Humidesulfovibrio mexicanus: one gene and its partner. Each later gene encodes a partner of the first gene's protein in a complex. Links are inferred from orthologs where the notes say so. Each region holds a gene or a part of one and is shown on either strand. Other genes may lie near its edges. The genes, in order: rny and CHB73_RS06955.

Evidence for each region.
Region 2: rny (region 1) and CHB73_RS06955 share a complex: the UniProt entries of both Bacillus subtilis proteins name them as parts of the possible RNA degradosome complex. The link is inferred for Humidesulfovibrio mexicanus from one-to-one orthologs.

The regions. Positions count from the first base shown.
Region 1 is NZ_FZOC01000008.1:65,228-73,290, reverse strand. The notes cover bases 1,427-4,275. They hold rny (ribonuclease Y), read left to right. Parts: upstream 1,427-1,991; coding sequence 1,992-3,560; downstream 3,561-4,275. Other genes in these bases: CHB73_RS14530 (bacterioferritin), read left to right, coding at 4,212-4,275; CHB73_RS14535 (Fur family transcriptional regulator), read left to right, coding at 3,661-4,110; CHB73_RS14550 (cell division protein ZapA), read left to right, coding at 1,427-1,604. Also shown: bifunctional UDP-N-acetylglucosamine diphosphorylase/glucosamine-1-phosphate N-acetyltransferase GlmU, read left to right, coding at 1-1,125; CHB73_RS14555 (hypothetical protein), read left to right, coding at 1,157-1,339; more of CHB73_RS14550, read left to right, coding at 1,353-1,426; more of CHB73_RS14530, read left to right, coding at 4,276-4,751; CHB73_RS14525 (catalase), read left to right, coding at 5,118-6,566; CHB73_RS14520 (hypothetical protein), read right to left, coding at 6,715-7,041; CHB73_RS14510 (RHS repeat domain-containing protein), read right to left, coding at 7,941-8,063. UniProt on the Bacillus subtilis protein: Endoribonuclease that initiates mRNA decay. Initiates the decay of all SAM-dependent riboswitches, such as yitJ riboswitch. Involved in processing of the gapA operon mRNA, it cleaves between cggR and gapA.
Region 2 is NZ_FZOC01000003.1:51,937-60,054, forward strand. The notes cover bases 724-3,697. They hold CHB73_RS06955 (ATP-dependent 6-phosphofructokinase), read right to left. Parts: upstream 2,884-3,697; coding sequence 1,564-2,883; downstream 724-1,563. Other genes in these bases: CHB73_RS06945 (helix-turn-helix domain-containing protein), read left to right, coding at 789-1,052; CHB73_RS06950 (hypothetical protein), read left to right, coding at 1,075-1,473; rfaE1 (D-glycero-beta-D-manno-heptose-7-phosphate kinase), read right to left, coding at 2,956-3,697. Also shown: CHB73_RS06940 (ArnT family glycosyltransferase), read left to right, coding at 1-669; more of rfaE1, read right to left, coding at 3,698-4,017; CHB73_RS06965 (ParB/RepB/Spo0J family partition protein), read right to left, coding at 4,126-5,043; CHB73_RS06970 (hypothetical protein), read left to right, coding at 5,146-5,577; CHB73_RS06975 (ParA family protein), read right to left, coding at 5,587-6,357; CHB73_RS06980 (NAD-dependent epimerase), read right to left, coding at 6,502-7,509; CHB73_RS06985 (hypothetical protein), read right to left, coding at 7,579-7,959. UniProt on the Bacillus subtilis protein: Catalyzes the phosphorylation of D-fructose 6-phosphate to fructose 1,6-bisphosphate by ATP, the first committing step of glycolysis.

The DNA of each region.
Region 1 (8,063 bases):
CTGCAATGCGCCTGGGACGCCGTGCGCCAAAGCGGCGCGGCGCACTGCCTTGTGCTGAACGCAGACGCCCCCCTGCTCTGCCCCCAGGACCTGGACGACCTTCTGGGCTTTGTGCGCGAGGGCGCGGACATCGCGTTTTTGACCACCGTGCTGCCCGATGCCGGCTCCTTCGGCCGGGTGCTGCGCGGAGCGGACGGGCGGGTGACCGGCATTGTCGAGGCCAAGGACTTCGACCCCGCGCGGCACGGGACCGACACCGGCGAGGTAAATACCGGGGTGTTCTGCCTTTCCGTGGCGGCGGTGGAAGCCGCGCTCTTTTCGCTCACCAGCGCCAACCGCGCCGGGGAGTATTACATCACCGATCTGGTGGCCAACGGCCTGGCCGCCGGGTTGGCCGTGCGCGCGCACCGGCGCGACAACGCCCTGGACCTACTCGGCGTCAACTCGCCCCTGGAGCTGGCCCAGGCCGAGGAACGCCTGCGCGGGCGCATCGTGTCGCGCTTGCTCAAATCCGGCGTCATCCTGCACCACCCGGACAGCATCGTGGTGGGACCGCAAGCGCAGGTGGAGCCAGGGGCGGAGCTCATCGGCCCTTGCCGCGTGCTCGGCGCAAGCAGGATTGCCAGCGGGGCGCGGGTGGGAGCGTTCAGCCAACTCACGGACAGCGTGCTCGAAGCCGGAAGCACCGTCCGCGAGCACAGCCACCTGGAGCAGGCCCGCCTTGCCCCAGGCAGCGACTGCGGGCCCTTCGCCAGGCTGCGGCCCGGTGCGGAGCTGTGCGAACGCGCGCATGTGGGCAACTTCGTGGAGATGAAAAAGGCCGTGCTCGGGTCTGGGGCCAAGGCAGGGCATCTCTCCTACCTGGGCGATGCGGAGGTTGGCGCGGGCGCCAACATCGGCGCGGGCACCATCACCTGCAACTACGATGGCGCGCGCAAACACAAAACCGACATCGGCGCGGGCGCGTTCATCGGCAGCAATACGGCCCTTGTGGCCCCGGTGCGCGTGGGGGAAAACGCCCTTGTCGGCGCCGGTTCCGTGATTACAAAAGACGTTCCGGACAGGGCGTTGGGCGTGGCCCGCTCCAAGCAGATCAATCTTGAGGGGCGGGGCAAGAAACCTTGATTTCGCCCGCCGGAAGCGTTAGAACAAAACCATGGAACTTATCGAAAGGCTGGAAGCGCGATTTGAGGAACTCATGACGCGTGTTCGGCAGTTGGAAGAGGAAAATCTGACCCTGGCTGGACAGCTTGAAGCCGAGGCCGGAAAACGGAAGGAAGTGCAGGACCGCATCGAGGCCCTTCTGACGAAGGTGCAGGCGACCCTCGGCGGGCAGTAGACCGTAGAACGCCATGCCGAGCTACACCATAACGGTCAACGGTCTTGAAATTTCCTTCAAGACGGATGCGGACTTTGAACGCATCCAGGTTGCCCAGGCCCTGCTCGAAGAACGTTTCTCCGAGTTGAGCAAGGGCGGACGGTACATAAGCAGGGAGAAACTGCTCACGCTTCTGGCCCTTGGGATGGCGGACGACTATCTCGAAACGAGGCGGAAGCTTGCGGCCCTTGAGGCCCGAATGCAGGAGCTCTTGGAGAGGCGATAACAGGCTGGATAATGCAGCCTTGCGCATACGAACAGCGGCAAAACCCCTGGGGAGTTCGTGATTGTTTTTGAGTTCTTGAGCCAATACGCATTAAACGGGATCCGCCAGTTCCCTCCCGTGTGCACACCCGCCCTGGAGCGGGCAGCCTGACGGAGAGACGGAGGACCCCACCTCGTTAAACGAGGTTCAAAACTCCAAGAGCAACACGGCGCCCCGGGGCTAAATGGCCCCGGCGGCTGTTTGTATTTTCCGCAACGGACAAAAGTCCACCCTCCTCTCCAAGACACCTGCCCCAAACGGTTCACGCACGAGCTTGGCTGGCGTTTTCGCCCGCCGGCGCGCATCAGGCCAGCATGGCCTGTCAACATAACCGGCAAGGAGCAGCGCATGTCTGATTCAATCCTGTTGCTCATCGCCCTCGATGGCCTGGCGCTCATCATCGGCCTCGCGGGCGGCTACTATCTCAACAGCTACCTTTCCAAAAAACGCAACCAGGACGCAAGCGACCTGGCTGAACGCATCGTGGAAGAGGCAAGGAAGGAGGCCGAGGCCACCCGCAAGGAGGCCAGGCTGCAAGCCCAGGACGAAATTTTCGCCCTCAAGAAGGAGCAGGAGCGCGAGTACAAGGACCGCGAGCAGACCCTGAAGCGCGAACAGGGCCGCCTGCAGGAGAAGGAAGAGCGCCTGGAAAGCAAACTCGAAAAGGTGGCCCAGAAGGAATCCGGCGTGGTGGAGCTGGAAAAGCGGCTCATCAAGCAGGAAAAGAGCCTGGCTGAAAAGCAGGAGGCCCTGGACGCCGCCCACGACATCCACGAGCGCAAGCTGCAGGAAATCTCCGGCCTCACCGTGGAGGAGGCCAAGGAACGCCTCATGACCGAGGTGGAGTCGCGCACGCGCCACGAGGCCGCGCGCATGATCCGCAACATCGAGACCGAGGCCAAGGAAGTGGCGGGCAAGAAGGCCAAGGAAATCCTCTCCCTGGCCATACAGCGCTACGCGGGCGACTACGTTTCCGAGCAGACCGTCACCGCCGTGCCCCTGCCCAGCGAGGAGATGAAAGGCCGCATCATCGGCCGCGAGGGCAGGAACATCCGCGCCCTTGAGGCCGCCACAGGCGTCGACCTCATCATCGACGACACGCCCGAAACCGTGGTCCTTTCGGCCTACAGCCCCCTGCGGCGCGAGGTGGCCAAGCAGGCCCTTGAGCGCCTCATCCACGACGGCCGCATCCACCCCGCGCGCATCGAGGACATCGTGCGCAAGGTGGAGCAGGAAATGGACGTGAAGCTGCGCGAAATCGGCGAGCAGGCCACCTTCGACGTGGGCGTGCACGGCATCCATCCGGAGCTCGTCAAGCTGCTGGGCCAGCTGCACTACCGCACCAGCTACTCCCAGAACGTGCTCCAGCACTCCATCGAGGTGGCCTTCCTCTGCGGCATCATGGCCGCGGAGCTGGGCCTGGACGAAAAGATGGCCAAGCGCGCAGGCCTGCTGCACGACCTGGGCAAGGCCGTGGACCATGAGATCGAAGGCCCCCACGCCGTCATCGGCGCGGACTTGGCCAAGAAACACGGCGAAAGCCAGGACATCGTGCACGCCATCCAGGCCCACCACGAGGATGTGCCCCCGCAGACCGCCATCGCCACCCTGGTCCAGGCGGCGGACAGCCTCTCCGGCGCGCGGCCCGGCGCCCGCAAGGAGCTCCTGGAGAACTACGTCAAGCGCCTGGAGGAGCTGGAAGGCATCGCCACCAGCTTCGGCGGCGTCAGCAAGGCTTACGCCATCCAGGCCGGACGCGAGGTGCGGGTGATGGTGGACGCCGAGCGCGTGCCCGACGAACAGACCTACCTGCTGGTCAAGGACATCGCCTCCAAAATCGAAAGCAACATGACCTACCCCGGCCAGATCCGGGTCACGGTCATCCGCGAAAAGCGCGCCGTGGGCTACGCAAAGTAGGCGGTGCCATCTGTTGTCGGCAAAAAAGGCCGGAGCATCAGTGCTCCGGCTTTTTTTTGCCCCCTTGCCCGCCGCTGTCCGCTGCCGTACACTTAAAAACATGAACACCTGCGCCGCCACACGCCTTGACGAGCTGCTCCAGCGCCTGCGCAAGGCCGGGCACAGGCTCACGCCGCAGCGCGTCGCCATCGTGCGGCAGCTGCTGGAACGCGACGACCACCCCAGCGTGGAGCAACTGCACACGGCCATCCTTGCCGAATTCCCCACCACCAGCCTGGCCACGGTGTACAAGACCATCCACCTGCTGAAGCAGCTGGGCGAGGTGCTGGAGCTGGGCTTCGGCGAACTCGGCAGCCGCTACGACGGTCGCCACCCGCGCCCGCACCCGCACCTCATCTGCACCCGCTGCGGCAGCATCACCGACCCGCCCTGCCCAGATGACGAAGTAGACGCACTGGCGTCCCGCATCGCAAAGCAGAGCGGCTTCGCCGTCAGTTCCCACCGCTTCGACCTCTTCGGGCTCTGCCCGGCCTGCCGCGCACGGTCCTAAGCTCTCCCCCTCAAGCCTTGCCTCGCCCTGCGCTTTGCCCTAAAGTGACAGGGAGTGGAAACCCTGTGGACCGACCCTCAACATACCCGGAGGTGCCAGTCATGGCAGTTGAAAGCAGAGAAAAACGCAAGGCCAAGGTGCTTGATGTCCTGAACAAGGCGCGCGCCATGGAGCTCACCGCCATCACCCAGTACATGAACCAGCACTACAACCTGGACAGCATGGACTATGGCGAAATGGCCGCCAACATGAAGCTCATCGCCATCGACGAAATGCGCCACGCAGAGATGTTCGCCGAGCGCATCAAGGAACTGGGCGGAGAACCCGTGACCGCAGGCGACGGCACGGTCATCAAGGGACAGGACGTGCGCACCATCTTCCCCTTCGACTCCAAGCTCGAAGACGACACCATCGACGCGTACAACCAGTTCCTGCAGGTCTGCCGCGACTGCGGCGACAACATCAGCACCACCCTCTTCCAGACCATCATCGACGAGGAGCAGGTGCACTTCAACCACTTCGACAACGTTGCCGGGCACATCCAGAACCTCGGCGATTCCTACCTCTCGCGCATCGCGGGAACGCCTTCCTCCACCGGCGGCACCACCAAGGGCTTCGCCCTGCCCGGCGCCGGGGCATAGCACCCGAAACGAACCGCAGGGGGCCCTCTCGCCCCCTGCTCCCACCAAAGGGCCACGGCCCGTGCCCCGCCATGAAGCCTCCGGACGGTCATGCATCCGCATGGCCGATTGGGGACCTTTCGCCTGTGCGCAGACACAATACTCCACGGCCTCGGCCATGCGAGGCGATCCCCCAGGCGCTGTTCCCGCAGCCCAAATGCGTGGCCCTGCTGCGGACGCCAGTTGACAGGAGCGACTCTCTATGGATAATAATTATCCAAACAAAGAGTCTTCTCCTGAGACGACAACTTGTATTCCGCAACACGTATGCTATGTACCTGCGTAATTCCCGGAAACAGCCCGCCTCTGGCGGAAACGGAGGAAAGCATGGTCAAGAAGAAGCTGACCACCAACGCTGGCGCGCCCGTGCCGGACAACCAGAACGTGCTCACCGCCGGGTCGCGCGGCCCACAGCTTTTGCAGGATGTCTGGTTCCTGGAGAAACTTGCGCATTTCGACCGCGAGGTGATTCCCGAGCGCAGGATGCACGCCAAGGGCTCCGGAGCCTACGGGGTCTTCACCGTCACCCACGACATCACCAAATACACGCGCGCCAAGATCTTCGGCAAGATCGGCAAGAAGACCGACCTGTTCGTGCGCTTCTCCACGGTGGCGGGCGAGCGCGGCGCGGCCGACGCCGAGCGCGACATCCGCGGCTTCGCCATCAAGTTTTATACAGAGGAGGGCAACTGGGACCTGGTGGGCAACAACACGCCGGTGTTCTTCCTGCGCGATCCCCTCAAGTTCCCGGACCTGAACCACGCGGTGAAGCGCGACCCGCGCACAAACCTGCGCAGCGCCAAGAACAACTGGGACTTCTGGTCCAGCCTGCCTGAGGCCCTGCACCAGGTCACCGTGGTCATGAGCGACCGCGGCATACCGGCCAGCTACCGGCACATGCACGGCTTCGGCAGCCACACCTTCAGCTTCATCAACAAAAAGAACGAGCGCTTCTGGTGCAAGTTCCACCTGCGCACCCAGCAGGGCATCAAGAACCTTACCGACGCCGAGGCCGAGGCCCTGGTGGGCAAGTGCCGCGAAAGCCACCAGCGCGACCTCTACGACGCCATAGAGCGGGGCGACTTCCCCCGCTGGACCCTGTTCGTGCAGGTGCTTACCGACAAGCAGGCCAAGGCCCTGCCCTACCACCCCTTCGACCTCACAAAGGTATGGAAGCACAAGGACGCGCCGCTCATGGAAGTGGGCGTGCTTGAACTGAACAGGAACCCGGAAAACTACTTCGCCGAGGTGGAGCAGGCCGCCTTCAACCCGGCCAACGTGGTGCCCGGCATCTCCTTCTCGCCGGACAAGATGCTGCAGGGGCGGCTCTTCTCCTACGGCGACGCCCAGCGCTACCGCCTGGGCGTGAACCACCACCTCATCCCCGTCAACATGGCCCGCTGCCCCTTCCACAGCTACCACCGCGACGGGTCCATGCGCGTGGACGGCAACCACGGCAGCACGCTGGCCTACGAGCCCAACAGCTACGGAGAATGGCAGGAGCAGCCCGAATACCACGAGCCGCAGCTGGAGCTCTCCGGCGCGGCCAAGCACTGGAACGCGCGCGAGGACGACGCCGACTACTATTCCCAGCCGGGCGAGCTCTTCCGGCTCATGAGCAAGAAGCAGCAGCAGGAACTCTTCGAGAACACCGCACGGGCCATGGGCGATGCGCCCAAGGAGATCAAGCTCCGGCACATCGGCAACTGCGCCAAGGCCGACCCGGCCTACGGCGCGGGCGTGGCCAAGGCCCTGGGACTGAAGGTTCCGAAGTAACAAAAAACAGGGGTCCCGCCCCCGCCCCCCGGTCAAGGGGAGAAATGTAACACCCGGCCGGGCGTATCCCAAAACGACGACGGGGCGGGGAGTTTGTGCGCTCCCCGCCCCGTTTGCTTTCAAATGGGACATGCCTTGGTAATCGCGGCTATGGTTTGTCCAGACTCTTTGCTCCATCTCGTTTGCGCAGGAATTCGCTGAAGAAGCCACGCAGGCCACCGAGGAGAACCACGCCGGCGATGATGCCGCCCAGGCCGAGAGCCGTATCTGCGGAGCCAGTGACAGCATAGGTCAGAGCGGCAATGGCGCTGGCGCCGAGAATGCCACCGCCGACCACCTGCTGGACTGCTCGGAAGGAATACGCATCACGAATTGGCTTCCCCGCCGCTCTTCTGCGTTCGATGAACGCCACCGCAGCGATAAGCATGGCGGCTATCCCGCCCATGAAGGCGACGTTTGTCCAGTCCATCAGCATGCTCCCTGTAAAATCTAATGGCGATTCCGTAAGTCCTCGGGCTCCTTGCCCCACTGGTCCCAGTACTCTTTGCTCTCCTCGTAAACATCATTGACCGGTGTCGGGTCGAGCATGTCGCCAAGCGGAGCGGTGAGAATTCCAACGCCTGTGGCGACCTTCGTGCCGATGACTTTCGCCTGCTTGAGTGCTTCTGTCGCAATGGTTGAACCATAGGAGGCAACGTCAGCCCAACCCCAATCCAGCCCCCACGCATCCACCCGGTTCACCGGATCATCCACGCAATAGCCGTACCAGTCGCTGTCGCCGCCTTTTGCGCCCATGGGGTCAAGCGCCGTGAAGCGGCCGGTGTCGGCGTCGTAGTCGCGCCAGCCGAAGCGCGTCAGGCCGGTGTCGGCGTCAAAGAGCCCGCCCGCGAAGCCGATGGGCAGGCGCACCACGTCACCCCGCACCTGCAACAGGTTTCCGAAGCTGTCGTATTGCATCGTCTGTACAACATGACCATCCGTGGTGGCAAGGGCCAACGGCGTGCCCACTTGGTCGCAGAGCAGCAAGTACGAGTCGTCGCCGTTCGTCACACCAACGGGCGTCCGGCCCTCAAGGTATGCCAGCCGCCACCACTCGCGTTCATCGTGGAATTCCGAAAGACGCAGCGGATCGAGCCAACGATAAGCCTCGACCAGCCGCCCGTTGATGCGCTTCTCGCGCCGCAACCCGTCGGCATCGTAGGCGTAGTCGATGCGCCTGCCGTCGGGCAGGTCCACGCCCATGAGCAGGCCGCCGGGCTCGTAGTGGTATCTCGTCTCGCGGCCGCCTTCGAGCTTCAGGTTGCGGAAGCCCGCCTTGTCGTGGCCGTATTGAGTGGCACCGGCCTGCCCCAACCGGTCGCCCGGGTTATAGCTCTAGCGCCGCTCGCCGCGGAAGCGCTGCGGGTTGATGTCGGCGAGGCGTCGGCCCTCGTGGTCGTACTGGTAGGACTCCAGCAGACCGCCGGTGCCATCGGTGACGCGGGCGAGGCGTCCGGC
Region 2 (8,118 bases), on another replicon or contig:
GCCGTGTTTTTCTGGCCCATGACGCTGTTTTTTCTGGCCTGGAGCTTCCACACCAAGGTTCTTGCCAACTGGAATACGGTGAGCTTCGTCGCGGGTGCGCTTTTGTGCGCAGCGGAGCTTGACCGGCTGCTGCGCAGCGGCCTTTCCGCGCGCGGCTGGTTCTGGCTCAAGGCAGGTGCTTACGCCAGCGTCGGCTTGATGCTGTTTCTCCACCTGCATCAGCTTTTGCCCATTCCTCCGGGTTTGAACCCGGCCCATCGGCTCAAGGGCTGGGAGGATCTGGGCCGACACATGCGCTCCGTGGCCGACACCCGCTTCGCGGATCCGCAGCGTGTGTTTTTCATGAGCGATGTGTATGACATCACGGCGGAGCTGGCCTTTTATGTGCCCGGACAGCCGCGCGCGTACTGCCTGTGGTGGGACGGGCGGCGCATGAACCAGTACGATCTTTGGGGCGGGCCCAAGGACAAGGAAGGGTGGGACGCCATCCTCGTGCTGCGTGGCGATTCTCCCGGCGTTCCGCCCGTGGCCACGGAAATGTTCGCCGCAGTGGCCGGGCCGTATCGATATGTTGCGTCCTATCGCGGCCAACCCGTGCGGCCGTTCTATTATTACCTCTGCATGGGCTACAAAGGCTTCTGGCCTCGCCGGGACACGGGAGCCTATTAGCCCGCTTTTCTGCCCGTAAACGCCATCCTGGCGAGCTGATTTTTCGACACCGATGTGCATGGATGACATCCGTTGACATTCTTTGACAACGGGTGCATACACATGTACATCAGTGTCCCATGATAGACACTGAAGGTCCCGCGCCGGATGGGGGAGGGTGTCTCCCCAGGCTGCTCACCATACGGGAAGTCGCCGACATCCTTCGCGTCCACAACCGGACTGCCTACAGGCTGGTCAAGGACGGCAGCATAGCCGCAATCCGGGTGGGAACGCAGTGGCGGGTGCCGGAATCGGCCCTGCATGAGTATGTGGCCAGCGGCTGGCGGCACTGGCGGCCGGAACCTGCCCGCAACAAGCCAAGGCAGTGCAAGTTGCCCCTTTGATGTCCACGACCCAGGAGAACGCATGAACCGCACGCCCCAGAACATGTCTCAGCACAACGTTCCTCGCGCCGTCAGCCTGCCCAACGATTTTGGCGCTCCTGTCGGCATTACCGGGATCCTTGTGGCCGAGGACATCCATTTCAGCACAGGAACCGGGCTGTTGACGGTGGAGAAGCTGTACCGCAGCGAGGAAGGCTCGGTCGCCTATGGCGTCATAGCCGCCTCCGGCGAGAGCCGCGAGCGTCGAGCCTATCTGCTGGATGAGCGCGACGGGCATGTCCACGCCGATTGCTGTGGGCGCGCCCTGGAGCTTCCCCTGGACGACATGTACGAGCTGTTGGCCATGGCCCTGCAGGCCGAGGATGCCGCCAGCACCCTGGACGAGCACATGCTGCTGCGTCCCGCGGTGAACGAAGACTAGTCTTTCAGCCCACCTCCAAGAAAACGAAGACGCCCGGCAAAACCGGGCGTCTTTTTTTGCGTGCGCGGCAGGCCTGCGGCAAACGGCTTGTCAGCCCTGCTGTGGCATCTCTTCCTGGCCGGTGGATTCGAGCACGGCGCGCCAGTAGTCGGACGCGGTGTTGAGCTTCTTGCGCTTCATGGTCACCAGTTCCAGGGGCACATGCACGAAGCGCGATTGCAGGCGGCTTACCACCATTCCGGTTCTGCCGGACATGGCCGCGTGCACGGCGTTTTGCCCCAGGAATCCGCAGTACACGCGATCATTGGCGTTGGCGGGCACAGAGCGGATGATGTAGCTCGGGTCGATGAATTTGATGGTGGCTTCCATGGCGCGAGCCTTGAAATGCTCCTTGATGCGCGCGATGAGCAGGGAGCTGATGTCGCAGAGCACCGGGTTGCCCGAGGCGTCTGTGCGGCCGCTGGCTTCGCAGAGGTGCTGGCCTGCGCCTTCGGCCACCACGATGACCGCGTGGTGGCGCGTCGAGAGCCGGTGTTCCAACTGGTCCAGCAGCCCGCCAGGCCCATCCAGGGCAAAGGGGCTTTCCGGAACAAGGACGAAGTTCACTTCCTTGAGGGCGAGCGTGGCCTGGGCTGCGATGAAGCCGGATTCGCGCCCCATGAGCTTGACCACGCCGATGCCGTTGAAGGCGCCGACCGCCTCCACATGGGCGCAGGCGATGGCCTCTGTGGCCTTTTCCACCGCCGTGTCAAAGCCGAAGCTGCGTCCCACGAAGTTGATGTCGTTGTCGATGGTCTTGGGGATGCCGATGACGCTGATGCGCGATTTCCTGGCCTGGATTTCCCGGACGATGTTGGCGGCGGCCTTCATGGTGCCGTCTCCGCCGATCATGAACAGCACGTTGACGTTCATGCGCTCCAGGGCGTCCACGATCTCGTCCGGGGCCTGCGGACCGCGTGAGGAGCCCAGCTCGGTTCCTCCGAACACATGGAAGTTGCTTACGTTCTTAGGCGTAAGCTCAATGATGTCGTGGCCGTACTTCGGGATGAAGCCTTGCAGTCCATAGCGGATGCCGATGACCGAGGCCACGTTGTAGTTGTGGTGCGCGTCCATGACGATGGCGCGGATGACGTCGTTGATGCCGGGGCACAAGCCGCCGCAGGTGACGATGGCGCACTTGACCTTGGAGGAGTCGAAGTACATGGCGCCGCGCGGTCCGGCCTTTTCGAACTTGAAGGGCACGCCCGGCCCGGCGGAAACGTCGGCCTCCTCCTCGGTCAGCCGCAGTTCCAGGGTCTCGTCCTGGCCCACGTAGCGGCCATAGCGCAGGGGAGAGGGGATCTTGGCCGCGCCAAGGGTCTGGATGCTTGTCTCCAACCCTGGAGTTTTTGCGGATGGGGCCTTGGCCATAGGGCGACCTCCATTTCGTTGCAGTTTGTCGAAGTTGCGGCCCCTGGTCCGATGGGGCGCACTCCCATGCAGCTACCCTAAAGAACGCGCTCCGTAAACCGCCCTGGCAGCGAAAGCGGTCTCGTCCATTCCGGGCAGCGTCGCCATCGGCTGTGCCGGGCGCGATTGCACGGCCTGTCGCAGCCCGTCCACGGTGGGCGTGGCCGCGCCCACCTGGCCCACCACGATGCCCGCGGCATGGTTGGCCAGCACGGCCGCGTCCACAAGGGGGGCTCCGGCCGCGAGGGCGAGGGCCAACGTGGCGATCACCGTGTCCCCCGCGCCGGTAACATCGAAGACCGTGCGGGCGAAGGTGGGAATGTGTCGCGCCGAATTCCGGGACTCGAACAGGGCCATGCCCTGGGGGCCAAGGGTGATGAGCAGGTGCTGGCAATCCAGCCGCCGGAACAGGGCCTGACCCACCGTGGCCGGGCCAAGTGGCCAGGAGCAGGGCATGGCCGCTCCCTCGCCCGCTTCCTTGGCGTTGGGGGTCAGAATGTCTACGCCCTGGTAGAGGTCGTAGTTCTGCGGCTTGGGATCCACAAGGATCCGCGGACGCCTGCCATGAGCGCCCTTGAGCGAGCGCAGCGCGTCCATGAGCGGAGCGGTGACAACCCCTTTGCCATAGTCGGAAACGATAATGATGTCGATGTCTTGACTGTGCTCACGCAGGATCTCCAGCAGCTCTCCAACCACGCTCTCCGTGAGCGGATCGGCGTCTTCCCTGTCCACCCTGACGATCTGCTGATTGTTGGCGATGATCCGCGTCTTTCGTGTTGTGCGGCGGCGATCCGCGTGGACAAGCCGGGTTTCGACGGCGCTTTCGCGCAGCAGGGCGTTCAGGCTTTCCCCATCCCGATCGGTGCCGATCACGCCCGCGAGCAGGGCCTGACCACCCATGGCGTTGATGTTGAGCGCCACGTTTCCGGCGCCGCCCAGCACATATTCTTCGCGGATCACCTCAACCACGGGCACCGGGGCCTCTGGCGATATGCGCGACACCTGCCCGAAGGTGTAGTGATCGAGCATCAAATCGCCGATTATCATCACGCGTTTGCCCTGCATCTGGTCCAGCAGTGCATTCATGTCGGTCATGATCATATGCCTTTTACGCAACGGTTATGATGGTGGACGTTCATCCATATTTCCTGGCGCGACAAGCTGTTCTGCCTGATGATGATCTGGTGATTGCCGCGATCACCCTTAAGGCAGGCCAAGGAGCGTGGTGATGCGCTTCAGGTCGGCCTGGGTCTGGTAGTGCAGGGAGAGCACGCCCCGGTCCGGGCCTCCGGAAATCTTGACCGTGCCGCCGAGCACATCGGCCAGTTGGCTTTGCAGGTCGGCCAGGGTCGGGTCTTGGGGCTTCACGCTGCGCTGCCCGCGGGGGGCCTTGCCGCGCGGCTTCTCGGTCCCGTAGAGCTCCTCGGGTTCGGCAAGCCTGCCGTTTTCCTTGTAGAAGCTGGCCTCGGCCTCGGCCTGGCGGACAGAGAGGTTGAAGCCCTTGATGCGGCGGTACACCTCATGCGCTGCTTCCGGATCAACGGACATGATGGCCCGGCCATGCCCGGCCGTGAGCACCCCGGTCTGGATGTCGCCCTGAATATCCTCCGGCAGGTTGAGCAGGCGGAGCGAGTTGGCAAGGGCCGAGCGGCTTTTGCCGACCTGCCGCGCCAGTTCCTCCTGGCTCAGGCCGAAGTCCTTGAGCAACTGCTGGAAGCCTTTGGCCTCTTCAATGGCGTTGAGGTCGGCGCGCTGCAGATTTTCGATGAGCGCGATGGCCAGCGTTTCAAGGTCGGTGAGCACGCGCACCAGCGCGGGGATCTCCGTAAGGCCAGCCATCTTCGAGGCGCGCAGGCGGCGTTCGCCGGCGACCAGCTCATATGGAATGCTTTCCCCGGTCACCGGTCGGACCAGCACCGGTTGGAGCACCCCCTGGGCCTTGATGGAATTGCAGAGATCCTCAAGCGCCTCGGGGTCGAACTCCTTGCGGGGCTGGTGCGGGTTCGGCCTGATGGAGGCGATTGGCAGATGCTTCACCTCGGCCGAATTGACCGATTCCGGCTTGATGCTTCCGAGCAAGGCGTCAAGACCTCGCCCCAACCCACGTTGACCTATGGCCATGGACATCCTCCAGATGCGCGCGCGGCGCCGTGGCCAGACTGGGCTTGCCAGTATGACCGGCGGACACTATAAGGGCTTAACCCGATCAGCGAGGTGCCGCGCATGAGTATACAGTTCGACTCGTTTCAGGAGCTTTACGACGCCGAGGGCCAACCCCTGGGCGCCTTTCTCGGACCCGAGGCCTGGGCCCTTGTGCGGGAAGCCGTGCTTGCCCGCTACGCGCAGCCAGCGCTGCCTCCCGAGGCTTCCGAGCCCCTCCAGGACTGGCGCGACCTTGTCCAGTTCTGGGACTTTAAATACCCTGTGGACCACGATGTGGCCTGCGAGGTTTGCGGCAACAGCACAAGCGCCTGGGAGCTGGACGAGCCCCGCAAGTTCGTGCTCACCGCCGCCAACCTGGGCGGCCTTGTGGCCTTCCGCTGCCTTGGCTGCGGGGCCAAGATACTCAAGCGGCATTTCAAGGACAGCATCAAGGTCGAAACCCGCCCCTTCATCGAGGAGAAGTCTCCCCGGAACCTTGGGCGCGGCAAGTAGCCCGCAACGCTACTCCCGAACCTTGCTCCGCACCACTTCCTGCGCCAGGGCCATGTACGCCTCCGCCCCGCTGGAGCGGATGTCGTAGGTGATCACCGGTTTGCCGAAGCTGGGCGCTTCGGAAAGCCGCACGTTGCGTGGAATGATCACCTCGAACAGGTGCTGGGGCAGGGCTTTGCGCACCTCGTGCTTTACCTGCCAGGACAGCTTGTTCCGCTGGTCGTACATGGTGAGCACCACGCCCAGCACTTTCAACTCCGGGTTCAGGCGCTTCTTGACCAGCTCGTAGGTCATGAGCAGCTGGGAGAGCCCCTCCAGGGCATAATACTCGCACTGCAGCGGCACCAGCAGTTCGCGCGCCGCGCACAGCGCGTTCACGGTCAAGATCCCCAGCGAAGGGGGGCAGTCGATGATGATGAAGTCGTACTCGTCCTCCACCGGGCTCAGCAGGTCGCGCACGTAGTATTCGCGGCCAAGCTTGTCCGCCAGCTCTATCTCCGCGCCGACCAGGTCCTGCGTTCCCGGCAGGAGCGAAAGATAGGGGATGGCCGTGGTGACGATGGACTTGCGGACGTTTTCCGGATCGAACAGCGCCGTATAGATGTTGGCGCGGTCGTCGCCGGGGTAGAACCCCAGCCCGCTGGACGCATTGCCCTGGGGGTCGCAGTCCACCAGGAGCACGCGCTTTTCCATGACGGCAAGCGATGCGCCGAGGTTGACCGCAGTGGTCGTCTTGCCGACACCGCCCTTCTGGTTTGCAACAACAATTCTGCGTGCCACGGGTCCTCCTGGAAAAGCGGGGGATGGGACGTTTCACGTGAAACACTCGCCCGGTGCCGGGTGTTTCACGTGAAACAGGTCACTGAAAGGCAGGATACGGTGCGGGCGAGGCAAAATCAAGGGGCGCAGTGCGCTCGAGATGCGTTAGACCTTGAAATACTCCCTGTACCAGTCCACGAAGCGGGCAATGCCTGTCTCAATGCTGGTGGCGGGCTTGAACCCGACGTCGCGGACCAGGTCATCCACATTGGCTTCCGTTGCGGGAACGTCGCCCATTTGCATGGGTAAAAGTTCCCTGATGGCCTTCTTGCCCAGGCACTCTTCCAGGACCTCGATGTAGCGGGAAAGCTCAACAACGTTGTTGTTGCCGATGTTGTAGAGCCGGTATGGGCCGGGGCTGGTGGCCGGGTCGGGCTTGGCGCCTGACCATTGGGGATTGGGCTCCGCCGTGTGCATGGTCACGCGCACCACGCCTTCGATGATGTCGTCGATGTAGGTGAAGTCCCGGCGCATTTTGCCGTAGTTGAACACCTTGATGGGCTCGCCGGCCAGAATGGCCTTTGTGAACAGGAACAGTGCCATGTCCGGTCGGCCCCAGGGCCCGTACACGGTGAAGAAACGGAGCCCGGTGGTCGGCAGGCCGTACAGGTGGCTGTACGTGTGGGCCATGAGCTCATTGGACTTCTTTGTGGCGGCGTACAGGCTCATGGGGTGGTCCACGTTGTCGTGGACGCTGAGCGGCATGGTGGTGTTCAGCCCGTAGACGGAGCTGGACGAGGCGTAGGCCAGGTGCTCCACTTTGTTGTGGCGGCACCCTTCCAGGATGTTCAGAAACCCGACCACGTTGGAGTCGATGTAGGCGCGCGGGTTTTCGATGCTGTAGCGCACCCCGGCCTGAGCGGCCAGGTTCACCACGTGAGTGAAGCCGTGCTGTGCAAAAAGCTTGGCTACGCCGTCGTTGTCCGCCAAATCCATGCGGACGAACGTGAATTTGGGATCCGGCTTGATCAGTTCCAGGCGGGAGAGCTTGACCTCAACGGAATAGTAGTCGTTCAGATTGTCCAGGCCTACGACCTCGTGCCCCATGGACAGCAGGCGTCGGGACAGGTGAAAGCCGATGAAACCAGCGGCTCCGGTGACAAGTACCTTCATGCGGATGTTCCTTGGTTATGGTTCTGCGCGGTGCGGCGTGTGTATCCGCCCGCGTCGGCGATTGCAAGATCAGGCGAGGCGCAGGGCCTTGGCGCGCGCCAAGGCGATATGCAGCTCGTGAGGCAAAAGCGGGAGCAGGGCGCTTGGATCCGGCAGTTCCAGCAGTTGAACGCGTTTCGCCTCCTCTGGGAACAGGGTGCGCACGCGATCGGCTGGGCCAGGGCCGAAACACAGCACATGGCGAATGCCGAAATGCTCCACCCCTTGGGCAAAGATGTCCGAGGCGAAGCGTGCGCCAGGCTCTGCCCCGCTGGGAAAGCTGATTGGCCAAAACAGCGCCGTGCCAGCGGGCCAGCCGATGTACGCCAACATGGTCTGGAACAGCCTTCGCCGTGCGGGATCTGCCGCGCCGCTCACATCGTCGGCCAGGGCCGCGTACGTGATGATCACGCGGGGGGCGGTGCGGACACGTCCGGCGAGGGTCTTCCACGGTTCCGGCCAGATGGGAGCCTGCGCAAACGGAGCGTGTTCGGTCGTGGCGGCCGGGACGGTCGGGGGGGCGCCAGCATGGCGGTCCTCGGGCTGCGCCGATGGTTGCAGCGGGGCAGA